2 regions of the Labrys methylaminiphilus subsp. lupini genome follow, and region 2 is predicted to be linked to the other one. Evidence: predicted binding sites of a transcription regulator. Region 2 holds the regulator's gene; the other holds the start of a gene.
The links. Region 2 encodes PhoB, which activates phosphate uptake and scavenging genes when phosphate is short. Its sites were predicted from a motif close to TGTCATNNANCTGTCAT; they were not measured.
Positions count from the first base shown of each region.

Region 1: a site for PhoB is predicted at 9,375-9,391, ahead of ACN6KF_RS12870 (acetoacetate decarboxylase). Genes of this name have one in related genera too.

Region 1 is NZ_JBMDIH010000001.1:2,728,697-2,744,305, reverse strand. Features, by position in the region: gene cml (CmlA/FloR family chloramphenicol efflux MFS transporter) at 1-808, shown strand, start outside; gene ACN6KF_RS12910 (hypothetical protein) at 1,095-1,307, opposite strand; gene ACN6KF_RS12905 (enoyl-CoA hydratase-related protein) at 1,484-2,269, opposite strand; gene ACN6KF_RS12900 (DMT family transporter) at 2,284-3,213, opposite strand; gene ACN6KF_RS12895 (DMT family transporter) at 3,213-4,097, opposite strand; gene solA (N-methyl-L-tryptophan oxidase) at 4,211-5,341, opposite strand; gene moaA (GTP 3',8-cyclase MoaA) at 5,524-6,555, opposite strand; gene ACN6KF_RS12880 (gamma-butyrobetaine hydroxylase family protein) at 6,831-7,247, shown strand; gene ACN6KF_RS12875 (patatin-like phospholipase family protein) at 7,344-8,507, opposite strand; gene ACN6KF_RS12870 (acetoacetate decarboxylase) at 8,537-9,283, opposite strand; gene ACN6KF_RS12865 (3-hydroxybutyrate dehydrogenase) at 9,466-10,254, shown strand; gene ACN6KF_RS12860 (L,D-transpeptidase) at 10,320-10,904, opposite strand; gene ACN6KF_RS12855 (SDR family oxidoreductase) at 11,095-11,841, opposite strand; gene ACN6KF_RS12850 (ArsR/SmtB family transcription factor) at 11,920-12,273, shown strand; gene ACN6KF_RS12845 (rhodanese-like domain-containing protein) at 12,353-12,754, shown strand; gene ACN6KF_RS12840 (helix-turn-helix domain-containing protein) at 12,841-13,620, opposite strand; gene ACN6KF_RS12835 (marine proteobacterial sortase target protein) at 13,839-15,609, shown strand, end outside.
Region 2 is NZ_JBMDIH010000001.1:3,724,405-3,740,013, reverse strand. Features, by position in the region: gene ACN6KF_RS17705 (YggS family pyridoxal phosphate-dependent enzyme) at 1-485, shown strand, start outside; gene ACN6KF_RS17700 (lysozyme inhibitor LprI family protein) at 518-1,393, opposite strand; gene ACN6KF_RS17695 (hypothetical protein) at 1,466-1,912, opposite strand; gene ACN6KF_RS17690 (response regulator transcription factor) at 2,510-3,196, shown strand; gene ACN6KF_RS17685 (cyclic nucleotide-binding domain-containing protein) at 3,492-3,965, shown strand; gene ACN6KF_RS17680 (hypothetical protein) at 4,214-4,561, shown strand; gene ACN6KF_RS17675 (helicase-related protein) at 5,371-8,865, shown strand; gene ACN6KF_RS17670 (RNA-binding S4 domain-containing protein) at 8,911-9,228, shown strand; gene ACN6KF_RS17665 (RrF2 family transcriptional regulator) at 9,392-9,838, shown strand; gene ACN6KF_RS17660 (aldo/keto reductase) at 9,921-10,871, shown strand; gene ACN6KF_RS17655 (YciI family protein) at 10,957-11,313, shown strand; gene ACN6KF_RS17650 (RNA polymerase sigma factor) at 11,332-12,570, shown strand; gene ACN6KF_RS17645 (hypothetical protein) at 12,589-13,326, opposite strand; gene phoB (phosphate regulon transcriptional regulator PhoB) at 13,467-14,168, opposite strand; gene phoU (phosphate signaling complex protein PhoU) at 14,182-14,901, opposite strand; gene pstB (phosphate ABC transporter ATP-binding protein PstB) at 14,937-15,609, opposite strand, start outside.

The sequences.
Region 1 (15,609 bases), 1.0 Mb from region 2:
CGAACGCCCTGAGGGTGCGGTCATCTACAGCCTGTTCAGCGCCATGCTTGCCTTCGTGCCGGCCCTGGGGCCGATTGCCGGGGCGCTCATTGCCGATCATTTCGGCTGGCGGGCGATCTTCGTCACGCTCGGACTGCTGATGGCGGCTGCCTTCGTCCATGCGGCATGGCGCTGGCCCGAGACCCGGCGAGCAGTGGTGGAGGGCGCCCGGCGCCCCGCCACCTCGGTTCTCGGCAGCTATGCATTCTGGACCTATACGACAGGCTTCGGCACGGCGATGGGAAGCTTCTTCGTCTTCTTCTCCACCGCGCCCCGCGTGCTGATCGACAGGGCCGGCTATTCGCCCCTGGCTTTCAGCCTTGCCTTCGCTACGGCAGCCTTGGCGATGATGGCCGCAACGCGCTTCGTGCCTGGCCGTGTCGAGCGCTGGGGGCGTCTGGGTTGTCTCAAGCGGGCGATGGTGACGATCCTGGCTGGCGCCGGCTTGCTCGCTGCGGGCGAGATCATGGAGGCGCCGTCCTGGTGGAGCTTCCTCGCGCCGATGTGGGTGATCGCCGTTGGTATCGTCCTCGCCGGCGGTGTTGCCGCCAATGGCGCGCTCGAAGGCTTCGATGACATCGCCGGTGCTGCGGTCGCGCTGTATTTTTGTGTGCAGAGCCTGCTGGTCAGCATCGGCGGTACCTTGGCTGTATTGATCCTGCCGGGGGATACCGCCTGGCCGCTGGTCGCCTATGCCGCCGGCATGGCGGGCCTGGTTCTCCTGCTTGCCGGAGCAAAGCGCGAGAGGCTCTTGGAAGCCGACGTCTGAAATTCATCTGCGGGCTGAAGCATTTTGCTCCAGCCCATCTTGTTCCCGTCACAAAGGCTCTCTATATAGTCACTCAAGGGTGATTCGGCGGACGCGTCGGGTGCCTGATTGAAAGGCAGTCCTACCACGGATGTACTGGGGGATGGGTCGATCAAAATGAATAGGCTGGTGCTTCGCCTTCGGGTTTGATCCTGGTCTTTGTCGCAAGGCAACCCCGTCAGCAATGGCGGGGTTTCGTTTTTCTGGCGCCTGTTTTCTGGCGTCCCTGGCTCGGAACGCCGAGCGCTCACTCCTTGCGGATGAGGAAGAACCAGGCGAGATAGCCGCCGACAGCCAGGGCGATCAGCAGCATCACCGTCTGCTTGGTATCCGCGCTCAGGGCCGCGTCGCGCTGCGCCTGGGCATAGCGACTCGCCATTTCGGGATTGCTACCGACATAGATGGCGGCGATGCCGAGTATCGCGGCCAGTACCAGCCAGATCCAGCGTGAACGAAACAAATCAGATCCTCAACTTCAACTTGGTTGCATTCTCGGCCGGAATGCCGACGATTTCACGTTAAGAAAGCGCAACTCTAGAGCAAAGCGCGTTCATGACTGAACGTTTTTTGCTCGGGTTCCTCGGGTTCCTTGTCCCGACGCGCCTTTGCGCTTCCGCCAAATCGCAAAACGCGTTGTCAGCGCCCCTGAAACTGTGGAGCCCGCTTAGCCAGGAAGGCCGCAACGCCTTCGGCAAAATCGTACGAAGCGCCGGCTTTGCGCTGCAGGGCTGCTTCCAAGGCCAGTTGAGTATCGAGATCATTACCGGCGCTGGCCAGGATCGCCTCGCGGATCATGCGAAAAGCGAGGGCCGGGCCTTGGGCAAGCTTGGCGGCGAAACCGGCGACGTCATCGCGGAAGCTCGCATCCTCGAAGAGTTTGTAGACCAGGCCCATGCGCAGGGCCTCCTCCGCCGGCACCGGTTCGGCCGTCAGCATGAGGGCGAGAGCCCGCTTGGGGCCAATCAGGCGCGGCAGCAGCCAGGTGCCGCCGGCATCGGGGATCAGGGCGATCTTGGCAAACGCTTCCTGCAAGGTGGCGGAGCGCGCCGCCAATACGATGTCGCAGGCGAGCGCGATATTCATGGAGGCGCCGACGGCCGGCCCGTTGAGCGCCGCGATGGTCGGCTTGGGCGACGTGACGATCTGCTTGATCAGGGGATTGTAGTCCCGCTCCAGGGCAGGGCCGAGATCGATGCCGCCCTTGTCGTCGCGCGGCAGGTCCTCGGTGAGGTCCTGGCCCGAAGAGAAGGCGCGCCCCTCGCCGGTGAGTACGACCACCTTGACGCCGTCATCGGCGATTGCCGCCGAGAGGGCCGCGCGGAGTTCGGCGTGAAGGCTTGCCGTAAAGGCGTTGAGCTTTGTGGGCCGGTTCAGCGTCAGGGTGCGTACCGAACCCACATTCTCCACCACCAACTCGCTCATGCCATACTCCCTGCTCAGGCACCCTTATCCAAAGCAGCCTCGATCGCACGCCGGCGCCGCATCTCGCGTCCGGCGGCATAAAGGCCGCTGAGGATGATCAATATCATGCCGGCGCCCGTCCACGCATCGGGCAAATCGCCGAACACCACAAGTCCGGCCAGTACGGAGAGCGCGATGGCCGAATAGCGGAACGGGCTGACGGCCGAGACGTCCGTACCGCGATAGGCTGCGATCACCAGGGCATGACCGCCGACCAGGCTCAGGCCGCCCAGCATCAGCAGCGAAAGGTCGGCAAGGGCGAGCGGCTGCCAGGCGGACACTGCCGAGCCTGCGAAGCCGGCCAGGGAGACGATGGTGGTGGTGCCAAGCGTCACCAGCAGGGTCGGCACGCTGGAGCCGATACGATGGGTGACCAGGTCGCGCAGCGCGGCCAGTACGGCACAAGCCAGGGTTGCCAGCACATAGAGGTTGAGGCCCTCCGTGCTCGGACGGGCAACCAGGATCACGCCGGCGAAACAGACGAACACGGCGGCCCATCGCCTGGCATCGACTTTCTCCTTGAGCAACAGGGCCGAAAAGGCGAGCAGCAGGATCGGCGCGATCTGCCCGATGGCGGTGGCGATGCCGAGCGGCACATGGCTGAGGCCGAGAATGGAGGCGAAGGCAACTATGCTCTCCATGCCGCCGCGAGCCGCGACCCGCCATTGCCAGATCAGGCGGAAATGGCGCTGAAGGCCGTTCGCCAGGATGAGGGCGAGTACGAAAAGCGTCGCGAAGACACCGCGGATGGCAATCACCTCGCTGACCGGCATGCGGGCCGTGGCGAGTTTGGCGACGGAATCGTTCACCACGAAGCAGGCCATGGCGCCGATCATCAGCACGATGCCTCGCTGATTGGCCCGCTGACGGCCGAGATCGGCCTCGGTGAACGCAACCGTGGTCATCAGGCGATGGCTTCCTGTGTTCGTCTCGATTTGACGAAGAGCAAAGCAAGCCCGCTCGCCACGATCATCACCATGCCGGTGACGGCGAGCCCGTTCGGTACTTCGCCCCAGACCAGGAAGCCGCCGATCACCGCCCAAACGGTGAAGCTGTAATAGTAGGGCGCCACGATCCCGGCCGGCGCACGGCGGTAGCTGAGGAAGATTGCCATCTGGCCGAGCGTGACGATGAAGCCCGACGCGGCCATGGTCAGCCACTGGTCAAGCGAGGGCGGCATCCAGCTCTCATGGATCAGGGTGGCGCAGCCGGTGGCGAGCGTCAGCACGACGGTCGTGGTGGTGAGGACGACGAAAGTGGGAATGGTGGACGGTGTGCCACGGGTGAGCAGGTCCCGCGTCGCCACCATCATCGCAGTCAGAAAAGCATAGAGCGCTGCGGCCGACAGGCCCGAGCCACCGGGCTGTGCCACCAGGAGGGCGCCAAGGAAGCCGGTGCAGACCAGGACGAGGCGGATCGCATTAATCCGCTCGCGGAAGATGACTGCAATGGCGACGATGACCAGCAGCGGTGCGGTCTGGCCGATGGCGATCGCATCGGCGATCGGCATGGCGGACAGCGCGGCCATGTAGAAGAAGGTGGCCGTCGCCTCGAGCAGGGCGCGCAGCACGGCGCGCCAATGCAACGCGCCACCGAGCTGGCGCACCTGTCCGGTCGCGATCAGCAGGAGGCTGCAGGACAACAGCCCGAAGAAACCGCGCATGAACAGGACCTGGAACGGTTGCAGGCCCTGCGCCGTGAGCTTCATCAGACTGTCGCTGACGACGAACAACCCTGTCGCGAGAACCATCGCGACGATTCCGGACCAGTGCGATTGTGCGGGTGGCATGGAGGCGCAATCAAAAGATCGCCGCCGGCAGGCAGCGGGCAATCAGGAGGGTAAGAGAATAATACTTACCTATACTTTGTCCGACGATTTGGCAAAGACAAACCGAGACAATCTCAAGAAAAGCGCCCGAGGTTGAACATGCCGAGGTCAAGGCGGCTACGGCCCGTGGTGGCGAGTTCGGCGAGGGCTTCGCCGATGGCGCTGGCGAATTTGTAGCCATGGCCCGAGCAGGGCGATGCGACGATGACCTGCTCATGGCCGGGCAGGGTATCGATGACGAAATGCTCGTCAGGCGTCATCGTGTACATGCAGGCCTTGAGGCCGAGCAGGTCGCCATTGGCGCCCGGAATGTGCTTGGCGAGGCAGGCGCGCAACTGCTCGCGATGCCGGGGCGAGGGCTCCCGGGTGGGGGTATCGGGATCATAGGCCTCTCCGCCATAATGCGGCGAGCCGAGCTTGAAGCCCGGATGCTGCCAGAGCGGAAAGCCATAGAAATGGCCTTCGTCGGCTTCGAGCGTGAAAACCGGGAAATGGGCGAGATCGAACAGGGAGGGCCGGGCAGGGGCGAACCAGCCGAGCGTCTGCAGCACTACCTCGGTGAAAGGCTTGAGCGCGGGCACGAGATCCCCGATCCAGGCGCCGGGCGAAAGAATGAGCTTGCCTGCCTCGTAGCTGCCCTGATCGGTCGTCACGCGCACACCACCCCCTGCCGTCGGCTCCCAGTCGATCAAGGCCTCGCAGCCGTGAATCTCGGCGCCGTGATGCAAGGCGAGTGCCGTATGGGCGAGGATGGCCCGCTCGGAAGCCACGAAGCCCGACTGAGGTTGGTAGAGGCCGATATGATTGCGATCGAGGGTGAAGGGATAGCGTGCCTCGATGGCATCGCGGTCGAGCAATTCGTGCTCCAGGCCGTGGGCCTGGCTGGCTTCGAGCGCCTTCTCGACGATGCCGCTGCCCTCATGGGCGATGTCGAGCGCGCCGACCTCGAAGAAGAGCGGCTCGCCGGTGAGCTTGCCGGTCTCGATCCACAGTTCCCGCGCACGCTGCACCAGCGGCACATAGGCTACGCCCTCGAAATAGGCGAGGCGCAGAATGCGCGTCAACCCGTGCGAGGAACCCATCGCATGGCCGATTTCGAATTTCTCGAGGCCGAGCACACGCACGCCCCGCTTGGCGAGCTGATAGCAGGCGGCCGATCCCATGCCGCCGACACCGACGACGATCACATCAAAGGTCTTGGACATTATGGGGGCCAAGTGGAAGGCAAACCGGCCGAGTCTTCAACCCCTGGAGCAAAGCGCGTTTGGACGAAAACGCTCTGGGAGCGCTATTCGCCTGGGACCGCCAGCATCCTGCCGGCTCTCCCTTCTTGCGGGGGTAACGTTTTCCAGGAGCCAGCAGGATGCTGGCGGTCCCAGGAAGGGCTTCACCCGCCCGTCACGCTCATATGCCTGCTAACAGCGGGCTGCTTGGTGCGCCGGTCGATGACGAAATCGTGTCCCTTGGGCTTACGGGTGATGGCGCGATCGATGGCGGCGTTGAGAAGATCGTTCGCCTCGGAGGCGCGCAGCGGAGCCCGCAGATCGGCGGCGTCTTCCTGGCCCAGGCACATATAGAGAGTGCCGGTACAGGTGACGCGTACGCGATTGCAGCTCTCGCAGAAATTATGCGTCATCGGCGTGATGAATCCCAGGCGGCCGCCGGTCTCGCGGACGCGGACATACCGGGCCGGGCCACCCGTATTATAGGGAATGTCATCCAGCGTGTAGCTGTCGAGAAGCTGGGCGCGCAGCACCGAAAGCGGCAGATATTGGTCGACCCGGTGCCCCGTGACGTCGCCCATCGGCATCACTTCGATGAAGGTGAGGTCCATGCCGCGGCCATGCGCCCATTCGATCAGGCCGACCGCTTCGTCCTCGGTCATGCCCTTGATCGCGACGGCATTGATCTTGACCGCGAGGCCCGCTTCCTGGGCCTTGTCGATGCCATCCATCACCTTGCTGAAGTCGCCCCAGCGGGTGATCGCCTTGAAGGCGGCCGGATCGAGCGTGTCGAGGGAGACATTGATGCGCTTGACGCCGCAATCCCTGAGTTCGGCGGCGTAGCGGGCAAGCTGCGAGCCATTGGTGGTTACGGTCAGTTCGTCGAGCCGGCCGTTGTCGAGATGGCGCGAGATCGAGCGGAACAGCGTCATGATATCGCGCCGCACCAGGGGCTCGCCGCCGGTGAAGCGCAGCTTCCTGACGCCCTTGGCAATGAAGGCACTGCACAGCCTGTCGAGTTCCTCGAGGGTGAGCAGATCCTTCTTGGGCAGGAAGGTCATGTCCTCCGACATGCAATAGACGCAGCGAAAGTCGCAGCGGTCCGTCACGGAAACACGCAGATAATTGATTGCGCGCCCGAAAGGGTCGATCATCGGCGGCACATCCGCCATTGCATGATCATCCAGCACGTCCATACTCCCGGAAGCAAAGCGTTTTTGCGGAATGCCGCTCTGCTCCAACTCCCTGTTTCCAAGCCAATCCGACGGATTGGCCAGAGCGCCTTTGCGAATGTTGCCGAAGCGCCGGATCGAAAAACGCTTTAGGGGCATGTCCCCTTTGGTATGTTTCTAAGCCGACAGCGGCCCAAACACCAATGATTGTCTACGGAAACTGCCATTATGTCGCAGAGATCGAACCGAATGCTCTGACGACGTCGGTTTGCGGCTTGCGCAGCATCCGCCTTCTCCCTATGTGGCGATCAGAACGAAAAAGGGAAGATGCCGTGAGCGAAGACGTCGCGAAGGCCTGGCCAACCGAATTGCGCCTGTCCAAGGACAAGAAGACCCTGACCGTGAGTTTCGACGACGGTCGGTCCCATGCGTTCAGCGCCGAGATGCTGCGCGTGATGTCGCCGAGCGCCGAGGTGCAGGGCCACAGTGCCGCCGAACGCAAGACGGTTGGGGGCAAGATCAATGTGGCGATCCTGAGCCTCGACCCGGTCGGTAATTACGCCGTGCGCATCTCCTTCGACGACATGCACAACACCGGCCTGTTTACCTGGACCTATCTTGCGGAATTGGGCCGGGAGAAGGAGAGCCGCTGGGCCTCCTATCTCGCCGATCTCCAGGAGAAGGGCCTGTCGCGCGAAAGGCCGGGGCAGCGCTGAGCGAAGGGCCTGCCGAGCGAGAGTCCGCTCGGCCTGCTGGAGACCAACCACTGCCCGGCGACACGGCGATTGGCCGGTGAGGGGGATAGTGCCTCGTCAGACGGGATCCTCGCGATGGAGATCGTGAATGGCCATGCCGCCCTCGGCGTCCTTGGGCGGCAGCAGCCATTGGCGATGGCGTAACGTGCGCTGGGTGTCTTCCAGCCCCATATCCCAATGCTCGCGCATCGAGGTGCCCGAGAATTCATAGTCCTTGGCGTGACCCTCGTAATTCTTGTGCTGATAGATCAGGTGCACGATGTTGACGACGCCGAGCCTGGCGTGGCTGTCGATAAGCGCCTGTTCCTCTGGCGTCAGCAGGTCCTTGGGCAGGCGCTTCAGCGCATCGATCAGATGAGTCTTGATGCCATGGATACGCTTGAAATTGTCGGTATTCTGCCGCGTCCGGCTCGAATACATGATGTCCTTGTGGCGCGAGAGCACGTCCGGCATGCTGCGCGGCAAGGTACCGCGGGCGCTGAAGAGATCGACCTGGAACACCAACGAACTGCGCTCTTCTTCCTGGTCGAGCAGATATTGCAGCGGCGTGTTGGAGACGATGCCGCCATCCCAGTAATATTCGCCTTCGATGCGGATGGCGGGAAAGGCAGGGGGCAGCGCACCGCTGGCCATGATGTGCTCGGGACCGATACGAACCTGGTCGGTGTCGAAATAGATGAAATTGCCGGTCCGCACGTTGACCGCGCCAACACTGAGGCGCTTGCGGCCGTCGTTGAGGATATCGAAGTCGATGACCTCTTCCAGCGTCCGCTTCAACTCCGAGGTGTCGTAGAAGCTGGTGGCGCCATCCGCACCCGGGAGTTCGAGCCAGGGATTGGGAAGGCGCGGCTTGAAGAAGCCGGGCTGGCCTTGCGACATGGTGATCCAGGAACTGGTGCGGTTGCGGATGTCGCGGAACAGATCGCCTTCCGGCGTGTAGGCCCAGATCTTGCGGCCGGAGATCGTCTGCCAGAACTGCTCGAGCCGCTGCAGCCGGTGACGCGGCTCGTTGCCGGCGATGATCGAGGCGTTGATGGCGCCAATGGAGACGCCGGAGAGCCAGTTGGGTTCGCAGCCGGCATTGGCCAGCGCCTCATAGACACCGGCCTGATAGGCACCAAGCGCGCCGCCGCCCTGGAACACCAGGGCGATGCGATCATATTGCGCCGAGATTTCCTCGATGGTGGCGCGCGCGGCCTTGTCTCTGTTGCGTTCGAGCACGATGGAAAACTCCGGTAAGACAGGCAGGATCAGCGGGCGGTGGCGAGATAGTCGTGCACCACCTCGCCGAGACCGAGCGTGAGGTCGGCGACGAAATGCACGGCCGAGACGACTTCGAGCACCGGCAGGCGGCTGACGTCGGCCATCACATGGGCATGGAGTTCCAGCGCTGCCGGGGCCGTCCAGGCCTCCTTGAGCGTCACATCCGTGAGGTGGTAGCGCACGAGTTCGCAGATCCGCGGCGACCCGTCGACATGGGGGATGATCTTGATGAGGAAGTTCGGCGCGGCGAGCGAGTCCAGCACGGCCTGCCGGTCGGCAAGGCGATGCTTGTAGCCCATGGTCCCGGTCGCGCACAGCACGCTGCCATAATGCAGCGTCCCCACGATGACCTCGCCCTCATGCACGATCCTGGGCGTCGCCAGCTTCTTGGGAAAGCCCCACAATTCGCGCCCACCGGCAATGGGGGCATCGTCGTCCAGATACATCGAATGCACATAGGCACCGTGCTGGCCCTTGTAACGCACGGGAATGACCTGCCCTGTCTCGGTGTAGTCACCGAAGCCGGTTGAATCAGGCATGCGGATGAACTCGTATTTGACCAGCGGCTCGTCGATCTCCAGCGGCGCGGGAACCACGGCCTCCAGCGCCTCGCGCGTCGTGCGATAGGTGATGATGATGTATTCGCGATCGAAGAAGCGGTAGGGGCCGGGCGGGAAGGAGGGATTGGTCAGCGGCATGGCATAGGCGCGCTTGACGACGTCGGCTTGGTCCACGGGATGTCCTTCATGAGAAAGCAGGGAAGGGATCGCCGCTATGTTGCACGGCAGCATGACAGGTCCGTGTCCGCCGCGCACAGGGCCGAACTGTAATAAGGGCGACATCTGGCCGTGCCAGCTTCCGGGCCGGTGGCACGTCGATGCCGCGCCTTCCCGCCTTCCTGTCTCATGAGATGAATATGGCCCAATTGTCTTCCCGCAATGCCCTGGTCACCGGCTCGACCAGCGGCATCGGCCTCGCCGTCGCCCGCGCTCTCGCAGCCGAAGGGGCCAATATCACCATCAACGGTTTCGGCGATGCAGACGCCATCGAGCATGAGCGGGCCGGCATCGAGAAGGATTTCGGCGTGAAGTGCCGCTACAGCGGCGCTAACATGATGGTTGGGGCGGAGATCACCGCCATGATCCATGAGGCGGAGGAAGCCTTCGGCAGCCTGGACGTCCTGGTCAACAATGCCGGCATTCAGCATGTCGCGCCGATCGACGAGTTTCCGGATGACAAGTGGGAGGCGATCACCCGCATCAACCTGATCGCCTCCTTTTATGCGATCAAGGCGGTGCTCCCCGGCATGAAAGAGCGCAAATGGGGGCGCATCATCAACACCTCGTCGGCCCACGCGCTCGTCGCCTCACCTTTCAAATCGGCTTATGTTGCCGCCAAGCATGGCGTGACCGGCCTGATCAAGACGGTGGCGCTCGAGGTTGCCGAGCACGGCATCACCGCCAATGCCATCGCCCCCGGCTATGTCTGGACGCCGCTGGTGGAAAAGCAGATCCCCGACACGATGAAGGCGCGGGGCCTGACCGAGGAGCAGGTCAAGCACGATGTCCTGCTGGCCGCTCAGCCGACCAAGGAGTTCGTCACGGTCGACGAGATCGCGGCTGTCGCGGTTTTCCTGTGCAGCGATGCCGCCCGGCAGATTACCGGCACCACCTTGCCGGTCGACGGAGGCTGGACGGCGCAATAGTACGGGTCATCCCGGATCTATGCCGCAGCATCTCATACTGCAGCGCGTCCGGGATGACACGAAATTCAGCCGCGGACCACAACGACGCGGGTGCCGACCTTTACACGATCGTAGAGGTCGGTGACGTCGTCATTGGTCATGCGGATGCAGCCCGACGACACGGCCTGGCCAATGGTCTGCGGCTCGTTCGAGCCATGGATGCGGTAGAGCGAAGAACCGAGATACATCGCACGGGCGCCAAGCGGATTCTGGATGCCGCCAGCCATGTAGGCGGGCAAGTCCGGCCGGCGTTTGCGCATCTGTGGGGGCGGGGTCCAGCCCGGCCATTCCGCCTTGCGCGAGATGCGGTGCGCACCGCCCCATTCGAAGCCTTTGCGGCCGACGCCAACGCCATAACGCAGTGCCGTGCCATCATCGAGCACGAGATAAAGCCGTCGTTCCGGCGAATTGATCACGATGGTCCCGGGCTTCTCCCGACCGTTGTAAGCCACCACCTCGCGTGGAATCGGCGAGACGGCGGCAACGGCGCCGGCATTGGCGGGCTGGCGTGGGCCGCCGAACAATTTCTCGAAGATACTGGCCGCATTCGCCGAGCTTGAGGCGATGCCCAAGCTCGACACCAAGACCAGGCCGGTCAAAAGACGACGCATGTTGAAGCCCCGAATGGTCCGATCGAAATTCTTCGATCTCATTGTAGTCGACGCAATAAACTGCGCTTCGATCCTTGGATTCTTCAATCGTTGCCTGAGTGTTTACAGGCAACCGTCACATGAAAATCGAAGGCTGTGTCCTCTCAACAACACATGGCGGGGCGCCGCTGTGCGTATCGACACGCGCCGGTCAGGTATTGGTGCCGCCGTCTATGGTATAGGCGCCGCCGGTGGCATATTGCGCTTCCGGACTGGCGAGCCAGGCGACGAGACCGGCGATCTGCGCAGGTTCGCCATATTTGGGGATCGCCATTGCCATCCGTGCCTGGGCGGCACGATCGGTGGAGGCCGGGTTCATGTCGGTATCCGTCGGGCCGGGGTGGACGATGTTGACGGTGATGCCGCGCGCGCCGAGGTCGCGGGCCATGGATTGGCTGAGGCCCGTGAGGGCGGCCTTGCTCATCACGTAGAGACCGATGCCGGCGCGTCCGACGCGTCCGACCAGATTGGATCCGATGGAAATGATGCGCCCGCCTTCGCCCATGTGCGCGGCGGCGGCCTGGGAGGCAACGAAGGCGCCGCGCACATTGGCGGCAATGATGTGGTCGAAATCTTCAAGGGTGACCTGCTCTACGGTACCGCTGGTGAAGATGCCTGCATTGTTGACGAGGATGTCGAGACGGCCGAACGCGGCAGCGGCCTGGTCCACGGCGCCCCGTACGGCCACGGCGTCGGCGCTGTCGGCCTGGAGTGTCAAGGCGCGCTGGCCATTCGCCCGGATTCGATCCGCGACGGCCTCGGCACTGTCGGTCCGGCTGGCATAGGTAATCGCGACATCGGCGCCCAGTTCCGCCAAGCGCACTGCGATGGCAGCGCCAATACCGCGACTTCCTCCGGTCACGATGGCTGCCTTGCCCGACAGGGTCTTGATCATGATCGCCTCCTTGGTAAGATGTTCGCCTTACCTAGCAGATGATTTAGGTACGACGCAAGGCTTACCTTTGGAGTGTTTTCCATGGCGGATCGCGAGGGCCATCCGGAACCGGAGGAGATGCAGCTCGGCCGCCTCATGGCTGCTCTGGCCGACCCGTTGCGGCGGCGCGTCGTTGCCGAATTGGCGCTGGCGCCGGAGGGTACGGCGCGCAGTTGCGCCTCTTTCGGTTTCGATGTCAGCAAGGCGACGCTGACGCATCATTTCCGGGTGTTGCGCGAAGCCGGCCTCATCCGGCAGGTCGATCGCGGGAACAGTCGCATCGCCAGCCTGCGCCGACAGGATGTCGAGGCGCGTTTTCCCGGACTGTTGAGCCTGGTTGCAGCGGATATCGAAGACGTGTCGCGGCGGCCTGAAGCCATTCTGGCCAGATCTTGACGCTGTCTGGCAATCGCGCCAGCTGCCATCACGGTGCGCGTGACCTATGAGAATGGCAGCCCCACAGTAGGAGACGATCATGAGCCTGGTCAGCGCCATCCCCGCAGCACCACCCCATCATGCCATTGCGCATTTCGAGCGGCGCCTTTCGGTCGAAACCGATTGTTCCGACGTGGCCCAGGCGCTTGCCTCGGGGGAACGGGACTTCGTTCTCCTGCATGTCGTCGGGTCGCCGGAAACCTTTCGTCGCCGGCACGTTCCGGGGGCCCTTCATTTGCCGCATCGCGAGATCGATGCGGAGCGCATGGTACAATGGCCTGCCGACACGCTGTTCGTGGCCTATTGCGCCGGGCCGCATTGCAATGGCGCCGACCAGGCCGCCCTCAAGCTCGCTCGGCTCGGCCGCCCGGTGAAGATCATGATCGGAGGCCTCACCGGCTGGGCCGACGAGGGATTGGCCTTCGCAGATGGGGAGGGGTGAAACTCATCGGGAGGCAGGTCTTCGGACCCGCCTCTTCCATTCGGCGGGCGTGGAGATATCAGGCTGATCTGAAGACCAGCCGCCCGTTACGGCCCCGCCTTGAACAGCGCGAACTCGTCTGCCGTCACGCGGTCGAGGTGGTCTCGATAGGCTTGATAATGGCGATGGGAGGGGCCGATCCGGCCGAAGGAGAGATCGTCCTCGCGACCGGGCAGAATCGGGACCAGTGCGATGGCGGCCGAGACGGGCGTGAGCTGCGTGCCTCGGCCGGCGCGCAACGAGGTGAGAATGCCGTACATCTCGCCCGTGTTCATCGGCCGGCCGACCACGGCCACTCGATATTGGCCGCTGATGGAGGTCACCAGATAGACATGGCCTGATTGGTTCGGCACCGAGACTTCGCCCGCCTGGTTGAAGCCGGTGTCGAGGCGCTCGGCTTCGCGGAAGATCAGGCGGGACGTGCTGTCGTTCCAGGTGATTTCGGTGCGGTAGGCGAAAACCGCGCCAGCCTCGCCGAAGGACGGACGCAAGGTGAGATAATTGCCGGTGAGCCAGGACACGGCCGCCTTGGTGTAGGAACCCAGATGCTCCGGTGCCGTCCCGCCTCCCTGGACGGTGGTGGGGGCCGCAACATGATCAGTATGGCGCAGGCCCGTATCGAGCGCCTCCTCCAACCGAATGACGGTTGCCAGCGTGAAGGGACGCCGGCCGGACAGCGCCTTCTCCAGGGTCGACAGGCTGATCTTGGCCTTCTCGGCCAGGGTCTGCCGTGAAATGCGCCGGCGCGCCAGGGTCTCGCGGACCGCGAGCGTGATCTGGTGGGCTTGCTCGCTGGAAAACTCGCTGTCCGACGTCACGGGGCTGATCCTGCTGGTGCGATCACGCTGTATCCAGGCCTGACGGCAGGCCATCGCGCACAATCACGTACAAAACCGGACATTGCCGCAGGAGTTCACCGCCGGCAAGGCGCTTTGTGACGGTTTATGCCTAACAAACGCGATTAATGAAGCTCGTACGCACAGTCCTCGCAGGAGCAGAACGGAACGAGGCCGCATGAGGCCCGACAGCGTTCAACGAGGACGACATGAACATGAACCAAGCGGTTGCCGGCCGCCAAACCGGCAGACGACGGCATCCTCATTCCGGTATCGGTCGTGCAGCGCTGGTCGCGCTCGCCGAACGTTTCCTCATGGCGGTGTTGATCCTCGCGACCTTCCTCATCTTCGTGGTCGGCGCCTATGCCGCTCCCCGCATCACCGTCGACGACGTCAAGGCGGGTTCGCTGTTGATGCGCACCGAGGATCCCGGCAGCTATGTCGAGGCCGTCAGGACGGCCACAGACGTGCAGCTCAATGTCAGCGGCCCCACCATCCGCGCCACGCTGACGCAGATGTTCCACAACCCCAGCAAATCCTGGGTCGAGGGTGTCTATGTCTTCCCGCTGCCCGATGGGGCCGCGGTCGATACCATGAAGATGGTGATCGGCCAGCGCGTCGTGGTGGCCGACATCAAGGAAAAGCAGCAGGCCAAGCTCGTCTACGAGCGTGCCAAAGCCGAGGGCAAGAAGGCGGCACTGGTCGAGCAGCAGCGGCCGAACATGTTCATGAACTCGATCGCCAATATCGGCCCCGGTGACACGGTGGTGATCCAGATCGAGTATCAGGAGCCGGTGCGCCAGGCCGACAACACTTTCTCGCTCCGCGTGCCGCTGGTGGTGGCGCCGCGCTTCTCGCCGAACGCGGTCGGCGCCGGCTCGGCCCAGACCGTGACCTTCCAGGACAAGTCGGGCTGGGGTGCCGCTACGCCGGCTCCAGCGTCGAGCCAGGTACCGCAGGCACCCGTCCTCGACCCACGCGAGAACGCGCCGGTCAATCCCGTACAGATCCGTATCGATCTCGACGCCGGCTTTGCGCTGGGCGAGGTGAAGAGCGCCTTTCATCCCATCAACATCACCGACAAGGGACCTCAGGTCCGCCATATCGAGCTGGCTTCGGGATCGGTGCCGGCTGATCGCGATTTCGAGTTGACCTGGCAGGCCCAGCCCAGCCAGACGCCCGGCGTCGGTTTGTTCCGCGAACGGGTCGGCAGCGACGATTATCTGATCGCTTATGTCACGCCGCCCAGCCTCAAGACCGCGCAGGCCGACCAGCGTCCGCGCGACGTCACCTTCGTAATCGACAATTCCGGCTCGATGGGCGGCACCTCCATCGAGCAGGCCCGGGCCAGCCTGGGCTATGCGCTGAGCCGCCTGTCACAGGCCGATCGCTTCAACGTTATCCGCTTCGACGACACCTTCACCAACCTGTTCGGCGGCACGTTGCCGGCCACGGCAGAGAACATCGCGCGGGCCCAGGACTATGTCTCGCGTCTCCAGGCCAACGGCGGCACCATGATGGTCGCGCCCATGCTGGAGGCCCTGAAGGACGACCATGTCGACGACCAGAATACCGCCAATCTGGGATTCCTGCGCCAGGTGGTGTTCATCACCGATGGCGGCATCGACAATGAGCAGGAACTGTTCGACACCATCGCCTCGCATCGCGGCCGCTCCCGTGTCTTCATGGTCGGCATCGGCTCGGCGCCGAATTCCTACCTGATGACCCGCGCGGCGGAACTCGGCGGCGGCGCCTTCATGCAGATCGGCTCGGTCGATCAGGTGCAGGAGCGCATGAAGCAACTGGTCGACAAGCTGGAAAGCCCGGCGATGACCAATGTCGACGTCGCCATCTCGGCCGGCTCCGCCGATGTGACGCCGCGCATCCTGCCCGATCTCTACCACGGCGAGACGCTGGTGCTGGCCGCGAAGGTCGGGCATCTCAAGGGCAATGTCGAGGTTCGTGGCCTCATCGACGGCA
Region 2 (15,609 bases):
AGGAGGCGCAGGGCAAGTGGCCTGATCTCAAAGCCGCCTTTCCCGATGTCGAACTGCACCTCATCGGCCCGCTGCAGTCCAACAAGGCCAAGGAGGCGGTGGCCCTGTTCGACGTGATCCATACGGTCGATCGTCGCTCGGTGGCCCAGGCGCTTGCCAAGGAAATCGCCAGGCAGGGCAAGGCACCGCGCTTGCTGGTGCAGGTCAATACGGGCGAGGAGGCTCAGAAGGCCGGTGTTGTTCCTCAGGAGGCCGATGCCTTCATCGCGGCCTGCCGCGACGACTATGGCCTCGCCATCGATGGGCTGATGTGCATTCCGCCGGTGGAGCAGTCGCCCGGGCCGCATTTCGCCCTGCTCGCCAAGATCGCCGCGCGCAACGGGCTTTCGATGCTCTCGATGGGCATGTCGAGCGATTTCGAGACTGCCATCGAGGTCGGCGCCACCCATGTGCGGGTGGGCAGCGCCATCTTCGGGACACGCTGAGCTTTTCTCTCGGCCGGCGGCGTGCGCGGGGGCTATTTCTTGCTGCCGTCGCTGGTGGGGTCGGCGAGGGGATAGCTCTTGTCCGTGAGGCAGGCGCGCAGCCATGGGCTGTCTTCGTCCTCGCCGAGATCGGCGCTGATCTTAGGCGAGGGCGTGCTCGCGCCGCCGCCTGTATTGGCACTTGCAGCCGGTTGAGGGGTCCAATGCCGGTCGGAGGAAGGCCGGCTATCGGGGCAGGGGCTGTTGCCGTTCTCGTCGCCGCAGGTCGCGATCGTCTTGAGCTTTCCGTCGACGACGTCGGCCACCGTCTGGGTGACATAGAGCGCGTTGGTGGCAAAGTCCGTCGTCACGGAGCAGACCCGGTCCTTGTTCTGATAGGAGCGGGTTCCCAGGCAGGTATAGATCTGGTCCCCGCTGCTGGGCAGAAAGTCACAATCCGCGCTGTAGCCCGCGAAGGGACCACCGGTGAACTGGGCGTTGAACTGGCGCTGCTTGTTGGCGATCTCGATGAGGCGCGGTAGCGTCGGATTGGCCTTGGAGTATTCGGCCAGATCCGCGGTTCGGGCCTCGATCGCCTTGAGCAGCACATTCGGCGCCTCCTCATCGGATGCTTCCTCGCCCTCTCTCCGGCCGTCGCCTTGGCTTTCGCTCTCGTTGTCCAGGCGAAGGTCCCGCCGCGCCAGCCAATGTTTCTGGCTTTCGATCAGCATGGCGCGGATCTGCGGATCCGGGCTGGCCTTGAGGATCTTGGCATAGGCTGCGCCCATCGCGGCATCGGCCTGCCGCAACGATTTGTCGGCGCAGATGCGGCGTTCGATCGAGGTCGAGGCCTTCTTGCAGTCGATGGCGTGGGCGGGCAGGGCATGGAATGCAGTCAGGGCGGCTACGCTGAAAGCCAGGCGTTTCATTGCGAATATTCCAGGGGGATCGAAAGGGGGCGGCAACGGGGTTGAAGGAAGGCAGGTCGTGAAGCGCCGGTATCAATGGCTCCTGCGCTTGTAGACGCCGTCTATCACGCTGCCCCCGCCACCGCAGATGGCTGCCGCATCGGCGCCGCGAATCGTGATCGCGCCGTTGTCGACGGAGAAGGCGAGGCCGAGGCCGGGCTTGGCCACATCGCCCTCCTCGTCGAGATCAGCCACGATGTTGACGCGGGTAACCTTGCCCTCGAAGGCCCGGCCGGTGATCGTGCCTTCGGCGATGAAGCCGCAGTCGGCAACCGTCGCCGCGCCGTTTGGAACGCCGCCGATGGCGGCGCTCACCCGCCAATGCTCGCTGGTTCGCTTGACCACGAGCGTGGCTTCGCCATTGTCCCGACGGACATAGGTGCCAGCTGCGACATCCTGAACGCTCATGGCCGCCGTCGCAGTGGCAAAAGCCGTCGCGGCAATCGCGAATCCGGCTGCGGCGAAAATGATCTTCCTCATCAATTCATCCTTGCTATGAAATATCTCGGGGCTTTTTCGCATGGCCGATGCCTCCCTCGTTCGGCCACCATCACGGCATAGCGCGACAGACGCGGCAGCGCCTTGCGGAACACGTCCGGTGGTACGGCGACGAAGCCGGCGGTCGGCGCGCCCAAAGATAGGCGACCCAACCTACCGTCAAACGTCCGCGGCCGCCTGAAAGCAGCGAGACCCGCGCGCGGATGAGGTCGATCCTGTGTTTCAAGGGCTGACTTTCAATAATTTCGGCACAAATGCCTGTCGAAAGTGCATTGCTGCGATTCACAAATCATGGCGCACACCGTCATAATGCGATAGAGCGCTAAAGCGTTTTACGATTTGTGGGAGTCACCAGGAATCGCAAAGACGCTCGAGCCAATCCATTGGATTGGCTCGGAAACTAGGGCAAAAGGGCGTTTTCGCTAAAACGCGCTTTGCTTTGGTATTCAAAGCGCGAAAGCATACCGGGTTTCCTGCCGCGCACGCCGAGCGCCTGAACAGATTCTTCCTGATCGAACCACAGGCTCGCTCAGGAGGAATCTGCGGGATTTCAAACGCTTCCGCCTTCTGGGGAATCTCATGTCCGGCAGTCGAAAAATTCTGATCGTCGACGATGATAACGAGCTGCGCCAGGCCCTGGCCGAGCAATTGGCGCTCTATGACGAGTTCGAGATCGAGCAGGCCGAATCCGCAAGCCGCGCGGTTCAGATCGCCAAGTCGGACCATCTCGATCTCGTGATCATGGATGTCGGTCTGCCGGATATGGACGGGCGCGAAGCCGTCAAGCTTCTGCGCAAGAACGGGTTCAAATCGCCGATCATCATGCTCACCGGCCATGATTCCGACGCCGACACCATTCTCGGCCTCGAGGCCGGGGCGAACGACTATGTCGTCAAGCCCTTCCGCTTCGCAGTGCTGCTCGCCCGCGTGCGCGCCCATCTGCGCCAGCATGAGACGAGCGAGGACGCCGTCTTCAACATCGGCCCCTTCACTTTCAAGCCAGCCTCCAAATTGCTCTTGACCGAGAAGGGCTCCAAGGTGCGGCTGACCGAGAAGGAAACCTCGATCCTGCGCTATCTCTATCGCTCCGGTCAGAAGGCGGTACAGCGCGACGTGCTGCTGCAGGAGGTCTGGGGCTACAATTCGGGCGTGACCACCCATACGCTCGAAACCCACATCTACCGCCTGCGGCAGAAGATCGAGAAGGATCCGTCCAACGCGGCCCTGCTGGTCACCGAAGGCGGCGGCTACAAGCTGGTGCCCTAGAGGCTGTTATGGACCATGGATGGGGGTTTGACGTGAGCGATTTTGATCGAGGAGAAGGAGTTCGAGGACGCAAACCTTGCGGTTTGCTACGAAGAAGGACGTACTCGTCGAGCAAAAGCACCACGCCCCTGCGGGGTGAGGTCAAGACTGGCCATCTGCAGCGTCGCTTCGCTTGCCAAGACGAAAGTCTTGGCAGCGCTCGCTCCTCCCATCTAGCCAGTCTTGACCTCATCAAAACCCTATCCATGGTCCATAACAGCCTCTAGGGCCTCTCTTCTCGAACCCAGGGCCGCAGATGGCGCTCGAAGACGATATGGTATTGCTGGAAAGAGTGGCGCTGTTCCGCGCCATGGACCGCGATGCCTTGCGCCTGCTCGCCTTCTCGTCCGAAACCAGGCGGCTGCGCGCCGGCGACACGCTGTTCCGCAAGGACGACATTTCCGAATATGGCTTCGTCGTCGTCTCGGGTGCGATCACCCTGATCGACGATGATGTCGCCAGCGCCATCGTCGGGCCTGGTACCCTGATCGGCGAAATGGCCCTGCTGTCGGAAACGCGCCGCCCCACCACCGCCATCGCCCGCGAGGCCAGCGTGGTGCTGCGCGTGTCGCGTCAGATGTTCCGGCGTACGCTGGAGGAATATCCGGCGACGGCGGCCCGCATCGCCGACGAGCTTCGTCACCGCGTGCAGGAAATGTCGACCGAACTGGCCGGCGTGAAGGAACGCCTGCGCCGCATCGGCTCCGATCCGAACGGCCACGAAGGCTGATTCGCTCGCCTTTCGTTCAGGCGCTGTTCGCTTTCTTAAGACGTTGTCTCTCATCGAGCCCAGTTGTTCCGCTTTGGAACAGAGGTCTGTGCCGTTCAGATACGGTTCAGCTCACCCTTGCTAATTTTCGTCATCACAAGTGTCTGAAGCAAAGCGTGTTTTGAAAAAACGCGTCTTTGCTTGAGCTTCCTTTGTCGATGCGTCTTTATGGTTCTGCTGAAGCGCAAAACGTTCAAGGAGAGTGCGGGATGAGAACACCCATTGGGTTGATCTTCGCGGCTTGCTTTGCCGCGATCGGCTTCTTCGCTACGGTCCAGACTTCGTCAGCCATGCCTGTTGCGCCGGCCGGCCAGACCAACGCCGGCGGTCTGGTGCAGGATATTCGCTGGGGTTGCCCGCGGGGCTGGGCTCCCAATCGCTGGGGACGCTGCGTGCGTCATCGCCCCTATTGGCGACCCCGCCATTATTATCGCCCCTATTACCGTCCCTATTACAGGCGCCATTATTATCGGCCCCATTACCGCCACTACTATCGCCCCCGCTACTACCACCATCGCGGCTGGGGCGGGGGACATCGCCGCTGGCATCGCTGGTAGCAGCCACTTCGTCGCCCAGGGGTGACATGATTTGGGCGACATGATTTGCGGGCCGGTCCCAGGACCGGCCCGTTCTGCTGTCGAACCAAGTCGGTGATTCGGGCGCCCTTTGTTCCAGGCGCGTACCAAGCCTTAAGCCGCACCCTGAAAAGCCGGCCAGGGTGGTCCATTCCGGGAATTAACCCTTGCCTGCCGGGAGTAGGGGCCAGCAACACTTTCCTCATGGGCGAAGAGAGATGAACAGAGGGCCGGATCGCTCGATCGGCAGGATAGTCGGTGATTCGCTCTCGCTTCGTTCAGACGCCGTTCCAAGCGTTAATGGCCTGTCGGAAGGCCCCGAAAGCCCGTTCCAGAATGGGAAACGAGCCGGCGTGTCGCTGCTGTCGGGAGCGGATGCGGTGTTAACCCTGTTCAGGCAAGGGGCTCCCGTCGCGCCAACCTTCCTGACATCAGCCGAACAGAGCAGGAATTCAGCCGGGGCAGCGATTCGGGCGCTTTTCGTTCCAATCCCGTTCGGGGGGTTAAATTTCGGCCGCCCGCGCCCATATTTGCGTTTCATGGCGAGACAGAATGGCGTGTGTCTGGTACCAGAATGCAGGAAATACCCGCAAAGGTCGTATTTCCTTGACGTCGCGGGGCAATGGGTGTCCGGCAAATCCTGAATCGGGGGCTTCGGCTTCCCCAAAAGCGATTTGACGAAATCGCGCCGAATCGCAAAGACGCATCGAAACAAGGAATTAGAGCCAGGAAGCGTTATCGCCAAAACGCGCTTTGCTCTGTGAAATGACACCCGAAAGACCGCCGACTTGATGCTGCCTCCCATCCTGCCTCCATCCGTGCGCGCACGCGGCGTTACAGCGGTGCTGGGGCCAACCAATACCGGCAAGACCTATCTGGCCATCGAGCGCCTGCTTGGCCATGGCGCTGGCATTATCGGCCTGCCGCTGCGCCTCTTGGCGCGCGAGGTCTACAACAAGCTGGTGGAGCGGGTCGGAGCCGAGTTCGTGGCGCTGGTCACCGGCGAGGAAAAGATCAAGCCCGACAAGGCCCGCTACTGGGTGGCGACGGCGGAAGCCATGCCGCGCGATCTGGAAGTGCCGTTCGTGGCGCTCGACGAGATCCAGATCGCCGCCGATCTCGAACGCGGGCATGTCTTCACCGACAGGCTGCTCAACCGCCGCGGCACGCATGAGACGCTGCTGCTCGGCTCGGCGACGATGAGGCCGATCATCGAGAGATTGATTCCGGGCGTCAACGTCGTCACTCGGCCGCGCCTGTCCCATCTCCTGTTCGCCGGCGACCGCAAGCTGACGCGTCTGCCACGGCGAACCGCCATTGTCGCCTTCTCGGCCGACGAGGTCTATGCCATCGCCGAACTGATCCGCCGCCAGCGCGGCGGCGCCGCCGTGGTGCTGGGAGCGCTGTCGCCGCGCACCCGCAATGCGCAGGTGGCGATGTATCAAAATGGCGATGTCGATTTCCTGGTGGCCACCGATGCCATCGGCATGGGGCTCAATCTCGATGTCGACCATGTCGCCTTTGCCGGTGACCGCAAATTCGACGGCTATCAGTTCCGCCGCCTGACGCCTGCCGAGTTCGGGCAGATCGCCGGCCGTGCCGGGCGCCATGTTCGCGACGGCACCTTCGGCTCGACCGGACGCTGCGATCCTTTCGAGCCCGAACTCGTGGAGGCCATCGAAGGCCACAGCTTCGACAGCGTGAAAGTGCTGCAGTGGCGCAATCCGGCCTTGAATTTCACCTCGGTGGAGGCGCTCCAGGCCTCGCTGTCGGCCACGCCGGAGGAGCAGGGCCTGACCCGGGCTCCCGACGCCGACGACATCCGGGCCCTCTCCATCCTCGCCCGCGATGAGGAGGTGAGGCGCCTCGCCAAGGGAGGGCAGGCCGTGGCGCGCCTGTGGGAAGTGGCCGGGCTGCCGGACTATCGCAAGATTTCTCCTCATTCTCACGCCGACATCATCACGAATCTCTATGGATTTTTGATGCGTGAGGGTAAGGTCCCCGACGACTGGTTCGCCCGTCAGGTCGCCATGTCGGATCGGACCGACGGCGATATCGATACGCTCTCAACGCGTATCGCCCATATCCGAACCTGGACTTTTGCGGCAAATCGGCTTGACTGGCTGAAAGACCCCGCTCATTGGCAAGGTGTCACACGCAGTGTGGAGGACAAGCTCTCCGACGCATTGCATGAACGGCTTGCCCAACGCTTTGTCGACCGTCGCACCAGCGTGCTGATGCGGCGCCTTAGAGAAAACGCTATGCTTGAGACTGAAATTACCAAGACCGGCGATGTGATTGTCGAAGGGCAGCATGTCGGAACGCTGCAGGGTTTCCAGTTTGCACCCGATCCGAGTGCCGGTGACGGTGAGAGCGGCCGTGCCTTGCGAGCCGCGGCAGCCAAGGCTCTGGCTGGCGAGATCGAGACGCGCAGCCAGAAATTCGCGCAGGCGCCCGATACCGAATTCGCCCTGGCGGCGGATGGCACCGTGCGCTGGATCGGCGAGCCCGTAGCCAAGCTCCTCGGTGGGGAAAGGCCGCTCGCCCCGCGCATCCGCCTGCTGGCGGACGAGCAATTGACGGGCCCCGCGCGCGATTCCGTGCAGACGCGGCTCGACATCTGGATCGGCAACCATATTACCCGCCTGCTCGGGCCGCTGCTGCTGCTGGACAAGGCCGAAGATCTGCAGGGCCTGGCCAAGGGAATCGCCTTCCAGCTCGTCGAGGCGCTGGGCGTGCTCGACCGCTCCAAAGTGGCCGAGGACCTCAAGCAGCTCGACCAGAACCAGCGTGCTTCGCTGCGCAAGCATGGCGTGCGCTTCGGCGCCTATCACATCTATCTGCCGATGCTGATGAAACCGGCGCCCCGCGCGCTCGCGGCGCAGCTCTGGGCTCTCACCCATGGTGGCCTCGACCAGAAGGGGCTCGACGAGATCCCGCATCTGGCGGCATCCGGCCGGACCTCGATGCCGGCCGACAAGAGCATCGACAAGGGACTTTATCGCCTTGTCGGCTATCGCGTCTGCGGTGAGCGGGCGGTGCGGGTCGACATTCTCGAACGCCTTGCCGATCTCATTCGCCCGGCGATTGCCTATCGTCCAGGCACCACGGTAGGCCAGCCGCCGGCCGGCGCTGCCGATGGCGACAGCTTCATTGCGACCGTGCAGATGACCTCGCTGGTCGGCTGCTCGGGCGAAGACTTCGCCTCGATCCTGCGGGGCCTGGGCTATCGCTCCGAAAAGCGCAAGGGGCCGGCGATCACCCACGAGATCAGGCTGCCTGCGCCGACCGAGCCTGCAGCCCCTGTCGAGGCTGCCGCCTCTGACGCGGCGAATGGGGCGGAGGCGGCCGAATCAAGCCAGGAGGCCACGCCGAGCCCGGCCGAGATCGATGCCATGGAGGCGATCGGCTCGCCGCCACATGAGCACAGCTTCGAGGAAGTCGCCGAGGCTGCCGGGGAGACGGCGAACGAAACGCCGGTCGAGGCGATGCCCGGCATCGAGGCGCCAGCGGAGGAAGCCCAGGCGGAGGACATTCAGGCTGAGGAGACTCAGGCCGAGGAAGTCCAAGTCGAAGAAGCTCAAGTCGAGGCAACTCAAGTCGACGAAGCGCCGGCAGACGAAGCTGTGGCTCCGGAGACGCCCGCGGAACCGAGCGAAAGCGCCGAGATTGCCACCGGTGAAGCTGCAGCCACCGTCGAAGCCTCCTCCGAGGCACCTGCCTCCGAGACGCCTACCGTCGCGGCAGGCGTGGAGGAAGTGCCGGAGATCGAGGTCTGGCGTCCGGCGCGCTTCGAGCGTCATCAGCGCCCGCATCATCAAGGCCGCCCCCAGCACGGCAACCGCCAGCCGGGCGGGGAGCGCAAGCCGGAGGCCGGCGGCGGCTTCCGCCGCGGCCGCCCCGCGCCCGTGGACGGAGCGGCGCCGGCCGCGCCGGCTGAGGGGGCGGAGGCCCGGCAAGGCGAACGGCCAAATCGCTTCGAACGGCCGCGTCGCGATGATCGCGGCAATGGCCGGCCGCGCGAAGAAAACCGGCCCGGAGATCGCAAGCCGGCCGGAGAAGGAGGGCGCCGCCAGGGCGATGCCCGTCCCGATCGTGGCCCTCGTCCCGATCGCGGCCCGCGTCCCGATCGCCAGGATCGGGGTGGTGAGCGTCCGCGCAACTGGTCGAGCGACTCCAAGCCGCAGGGACGCGAGTCCAATCGCGCCCCGGATCCGAACTCGCCCTTCGCCAAGCTCCTTGCCTTGAAGGAGCAGATGCAGGGCGGCAAGTCGGACAAGAGCTGATCCCAAGAATCGGATTCAAGGAACCGGATTCGAGGAACCTGACCTATGGACCAGGCCGGCAGCCAGGATCGTCTTCGGATCGATAAATGGCTCTGGCATGCGCGTGTCGTGAAGACACGCTCTCTGGCAGCAAAATTGGTGGCGGACGGTCATGTCCGCCTCAACGGCACCCGAATTGATACGCCTGCCAAGGCGGTCAAGCCCGAGGATGTTCTGACCATCGCGCTGGAGCGTACCGTCAGGGTCTATCGCATTCTCGCGCTCGGTGAGCGCCGGGGGCCTGCCAGTGAGGCCCAGGGGCTATACGAGGATCTCTCTCCCGAACCGCCGGGCAGGCCCAAGACCTTGCCTGAGATGAGCTGAGATCCTTCTTTGCGATCACGGGCGTCCTCGCCTGCATCTTTCTTTCCACATGCGCCTTGGTTTCGAGCCCCTCCTTCGTTGGGGTAGACCTTCCGATTCGATCGATAATCCCTATATTCGTGATAGACAGGATAGACTTCTGTCACGCGGAGCAATCAGGGCGATGCTGACGAACAAGGGCAAATATGGTCTCAAGGCGCTGGCGCATCTGGCCGGCCTGCCGGCCGGCGAGACGGCGCAAAGCCAGGAAATCGCCGAGGCAAACCGCATTCCCAAGAAGTTTCTCGATGCGATCCTGGGTGAGTTGCGCGTGGCCGGCATCGTGCGCTCCAAGAAAGGCAAGGGCGGTGGCTATATGCTGGCCCGCGAGGCCAGCCAGATCAGCGTCGGCAATGCCATCCGGGTCCTCGACGGTCCGCTCGCGCCGATCGCCTGCGCCAGCCACACCGCTTATCAGCCTTGCCTCGACTGCCCGGATGTTCCAGGTTGCACCGTACGCCTTTTGATGCGGCGTGTGCGGGACCTTTCTTCCGACCTGCTCGACAACATGTCGGTGGAAGAGATGCGTCGGGCAGGTGGCGGGGAACAGGAACTGACCTATTCGATTTGAGTTCCCTGCGGCCCTGGAGGCCGAGCCGGCACGCTTTCGTGCCGGTCAGGTCCATATTTTGTCATGATCATGGAGAGCATTTATGGAAAAACGTGCGATTGGGCGGTCTGATCTTTCGGTTGCTCCGTTGGGCCTGGGCGGCAATGTCTTCGGCTGGAGCGCGGATGAGAAAGCCTCCTTCGCTGTCCTCGATGCTTTCGTTGGGGGCGGCTTCAACCTGATCGACACGGCGGATGTCTATTCGGCCTGGGTTCCCGGCAATCAGGGCGGTGAGTCTGAAGCCATCATCGGCAAATGGATGAAGGCCCGCGGCAATCGCGCCGACATCGTGCTCACCACCAAGGTCGGCTCGGAAATGGGGCCCGGCAAGAAGGGCCTGTCGCGCGACTATATCCTCAAGGCGGCCGAGGATTCCCTGCGGCGCCTGCAAACCGATTACATCGACCTCTACCTCTCCCATTGGGAGGATCCGGAGGTGGATCTGGAAGAAACGCTCTCCGCCTATGACGAGTTGATCAAGGCCGGCAAGGTGCGCGTGATCGGCAATTCCAATCATAGTGCCAACACGATGTTCAAGGCGCTGGCTATCAGCACCAAGGAGATGTGGCCGCGTTTCGAGAATCTGCAGACGCACTACAATCTCTATGACCGCGCCGGCTATGAGAACGAGCTCGAGGCGTTCTGTCTCAAGAACGAGATCGGCGTGACCAGCTATTTCTCGCTGGCGAGGGGGTTCCTCTCCGGCAAATATCGCAGCGAGGCCGATTTCGCCAAGAGCAACGCGCGTGGCGGCGAGATGGCCAATTATCTCAACGAGCGGGGCCTGCGCATCCTGGCCGCTCTCGATGCGGTAGCCGAGGCCAAGAGCGCCACACCGGCCCAGGTCGCCATCGCCTGGCTTATCGCAAGGCCCGGCATCGTCGCTCCGATCGCCAGCGCCACCAGCGTCGAGCAACTTGGGGACCTGATCAAGGCGACCGAACTCAATCTGGGTTCGGGCGAGATCGAGCAACTCACCAAGGCGAGCGCATAATTTTCGTCCTGCTGTCGAAAGCGAACGGGATGGCGCGTCATTGTCATGTCGGCGCATCATGCGCCGGCGGAGACAGGAGAGACCCATGCAGTTCGCGATTCTGATCTACAGCAACGAGGAAGCCATGCTGAAGGTGGACCCCGCCAATAAGCAGGCTGTGCTGGCCGCCTATCAGGCCTATACGGAGGCCCTCAGATCGGCCGGTGCTCTCGGCCCGTGGAGCCGTCTGCGCCCCACGTCTGCGGCGACGACCGTGCGCCTCGCCGACGGCAAGACCCAGGTGCTCAACGGCCCCTTCGCCGACACCAGGGAACAACTCGGCGGTTTCTACATCATCGATGTGCCGGACCTGGATGCCGCGATCGGCTGGGCTGCGCGTTGCCCGAGTGCAGCCATCGGTACCATCGAGGTCCGGCCGGTGTGGGACCCCAAGGATTATTGAACCAAGCGAGCCGATCCGGTGCCTTCCGCCCCCGCCGTCGAACTTGCCGAAATCGTCGCGCGACGCAGCTATGGCAGGCTCGTCGCCCTTCTCGCGGCACGTTCGGGCGACATTGCGGGGGCGGAGGACGCCCTGGCCGACGCCTTTGCGGCGGCTTTGGAACATTGGCCGGCGGGCAGTGTGCCCGCCAATCCCGAAGCCTGGCTCCTGACCGCGGCCCGGCGCCGGCAGATCGACGCGGCCCGCCGCGCCAAGCTGCGCGGCGAAAAGGCGGACGAGGTCATCCGCCATGTCGAGGCCCTCGCCTCCGAGCAGGCCGAACAGCCTGTCATTCCCGATGAGCGCCTGCGCCTGATGTTCGCTTGTGCTCATCCCTCGCTCGATGCCGCCGTGCGCGCGCCCTTGATCCTGCAGACGATATTGGGGTTCGACGCCGGCGCGATCGCCAGCGCCTTCCTGGTTTCACCTGCGGCGATGAGCCAGAGATTGGTGCGGGCCAAGCTCAAGATCAAGCAGGCCGCCATCCCCTTCCGGATCCCGGAACCCGACGAGTTGCCCGGTCGTCTCGAAGCGGTACTGGAGGCCGTCTATGCCGTCTATGCCGAGGGCTGGGCCGATCCCGAAGGGGCGCAGGCCCGCGAGCGCAATCTGTCGGTGGAAGGCATCTGGCTCGGCCGGTTGCTGGTCTCGCTCCTGCCCGGCGAGCCGGAAGTGCTCGGCCTGCTGGCCCTGATGCTGCATGCCGAGGCGAGGCGGGCTGCACGCCGTAGCCCGGTCGGCGACTATATCCCGTTGGAACAGCAGGATACCACGCGTTGGGATGCCGCCCTGATCGAGGAGGCTGAGGCTTTGCTCGCCAGGGCCGGGCAGGCGCGACAGATCGGTCGCTATCAGCTCGAAGCCGCGCTGCAATCGGCCCATGCCAATAGGCGCATCTGCGCGACGACGGACTGGGCCGCGATCGTCACGCTGTATGAGGCCTTGGTACTACTGACCGCGTCCCCCGTCGCTGCCATCAACAGAGCCGTGGCGCTCGCCCGTCTTGCGGGACCGCAAGCCGGATTGGCCGGGCTCGACGAGGTCGCCAGCGACAGGCGGATCGCCGATTACCAGCCTTATTGGGCTGCACGCGCGGACTTGCTGGCCCGCGCCGCAAGGCAGGAGGAGGCCCGCAACGCCTATTCGCGGGCGATCGGGCTGGAGAGTGATCCCGTCATCCGCCGTTATCTGCAAGGGCGCCTGGCGGCTCTGGGCTGATATCGGCGCCTGCAGAAGCTATTGGGGATAGCGGCCATTGAAGGGCGGGGCCTCGATCCACCATTGCGGTGTATAGGCGCGCTTGATCGGGCAACGGATCAATGTGTCTTCATCGAGCCACAGCTGCCGCTCGGGGGCGGGGGTCATCACGATGGTTTCCGCCGTGCCGGAGCGGCCGCTTCGCAGGGCCTGGTCCTGCGCCGGCGAGCTGCCGCATCGAAGCTGCAGCGTCGCCTGGAACTTGGCGCTGGAAGGCTCCTCGCCATCGGCCTCGATGACCGCGCAATATTTGCCGTAGAGCTGGATGGCAGGACCGGCTGCCCGTAGAAGCTGCACGGAAACCCGGTTGCCTGGCGTCGCCCCCTGCTTGTCGCAGCCATCGTCCTGCAAGGCATAGATGCCGTCGGCATAGTTGCCCGCCTTCTGGGCATAGGACATGCGCGTGGCGGGCGCGCGTCCGGCCTGCCTGACGGACAAGACGGTCCTGATCTGCCTGCTGCCATCGGGTGCGACCTCCACCATGGCCTCGACCTCGCATCGCGAGCCTTCCTTGCAGATACCGGCGACCTGCTCCTGCATGTCGCTGTCGGCTGCGATGAAGCAATCCTTGCCGATATAGGAGCCCGCCAAGCCGGAGCCGGTACCGAACTCGCCCGAACACAAGGTTTTCTTGAGCTTGGCCGCTGCGGCATCGCTGGGAAGCAGCGCCAACGAACTGGCAGTCAAAAGCGACGCGACGAGCAAGGAACGGATCATGGCAACCCCGGCATTTTCTTTGGCAAGTCGTCTTATCGCAAGCCTCTGAAATCGCCTAGATCGGGCGAGTACCGGGTACGTGATGCGACAAGGCCGGCGGCGAGCCGCCGGCCTTGGTGTCGGGCGATGAAATATCCGTCCTAGGCCTGCTTGGCGAAGGTCTCGTCGAAGGAATAGCCGGCGCCGCGAACCGTGCGGATCGGGTCGATCTCGCGCGTGCGGTTCATCGCCTTGCGCAGTCGCCCGACATGCACGTCGACCGTGCGCTCGTCGATGTAGACGTCGCGGCCCCAGACGCTGTCGAGCAATTGCTCGCGTGCGAACACGCGTCCCGGCGCCTGCATCAGGAATTCGAGCAGGCGGAATTCGGTCGGGCCGAGGCGGATCTCGCGATTGCCGCGATGAACGCGCTTGGTCTCGCGGTCGAGGGAAATGTCACCGGCCTTGAGCAGGGAGGCGACGTGATCGGGCTTGGCCCGACGCAGCAGAGCGCGGACGCGGGCCGAGAGTTCCGGCACGGAGAAGGGCTTGACGACATAATCGTCGGCGCCGGTGGCCAGACCCCGCACACGCTCGGTTTCCTCGCCACGCGCCGTGAGCATGATCACGGGCAGGCGCTCGGTTTCCGGCCGCATGCGGATGCGCCGGCACAATTCGATACCCGACAACCCCGGCAGCATCCAGTCCAGCAATACCAGATCCGGCACGCTTTCGCGCAGGCGGATCTCGGCATCGTCACCGCGCGCCACACTGTCGACCTCATAGCCTTCGGCTTCGAGATTGTAGCGCAGCAGCAGGGTCAATGCTTCTTCGTCCTCGACGATCAGAACCTTGGGAGGCATGGCCTATCCCTTGTTACTTAGCCGGCACAGGAAGGTCGACGAGATCGGTGCTGTTGTCCGCCTTGGGCCGCTCGCCGGCCGGCGATTCACCGGTCACCAGGTAATGCACCGTCTCGGCGATGTTGGTGGCATGGTCGCCGATGCGCTCGATGTTCTTGGCGCAGAACAGCAGATGGGTGCAGAAGCCGATATTGCGCGGATCTTCCATCATGTAGGTCAGCAATTCGCGGAACAGCGAGGTGTACATCGCATCGATCTCGCCGTCCGAACTCCAGACCGAGAGCGCTTCTTCGACATTGCGCTGGGCGAAGGCGTCGAGGACCTGCTTGAGCTGCTCGAGCACCAGGTCAGCCATATGATCGAAACCGCCGAAGAGCTGGGCCGGCTGCGCATGGCTGTGGATGGCGACCACGCGCTTGGCGACGTTCTTGCCGAGGTCGCCGATGCGTTCGAGATCGTTGGCCACCCGCAGGGCCGAGACGATTTCGCGCAGGTCGAGTGCCAGTGGCTGGCGCTTGGCGATGACCAGGATAGCCCGGTCCTCGACCTGGCGCTGGAGCTTGTCGATCGCCAGATCGAGCTCGATCACGGCCTTGGCGCGCTGGGTGTCGCGCTTGAGCAGGGCTTCGACGCTGTCGGCTACGCTCTTCTCTGCATAGCCACCCATTTCGGCGATCATGTTGCGCAATTCGCGCAATTCCTGATCGAAGGATGTAACGATGTGGTCGGACATGCCGCCTCCAAATGAATTCGACGCTGGCCGAGGGATCAGCCGAAGCGGCCGGTGATGTAATCCTGTGTACGGCTGTCGTTCGGGGTGGTGAACATCTTGTTGGTCTGGCCGACCTCGATGAGGTCACCCAGATAGAAGAAGGCCGTCACATCCGCGCAACGCGCCGCCTGCTGCATATTGTGCGTGACGATGACGATGGTGAAGTCCCGCTTCAATTCGTCGATCAGTTCCTCGATCTTGGCGGTCGAGATCGGATCGAGCGCGGAGGTCGGCTCGTCCAGCAGCACGACTTCGGGCTTCACCGCGATGGTGCGGGCGATGCACAGGCGCTGCTGCTGGCCACCGGACATGCCGAGCGCAGAGGCGTGCAGGCGGTCCTTGACCTCGTTCCACAGGGCGGCCTTGGTCAGGCACCATTCGACTCGGCTGTCCATTTCCGCCTTGGAGATCGACTCATGCAGGCGCACGCCGAAGGCGATGTTGTCATAGATCGACATCGGGAAGGGCGTGGGCTTCTGGAACACCATGCCGATGCGGGCGCGCAGCACTGCCGGATCGATCTCCTTGCCGATGACGTTCTGACCATCGAGCAGCACGCGGCCCTTGGCAGTCTGGCCCGGATAGAGGTCGTACATGCGGTTGAGCACGCGCAGCAGGGTGGACTTGCCGCAGCCGGAAGGGCCGATCATGGCCGTGACCTGCCGGTCG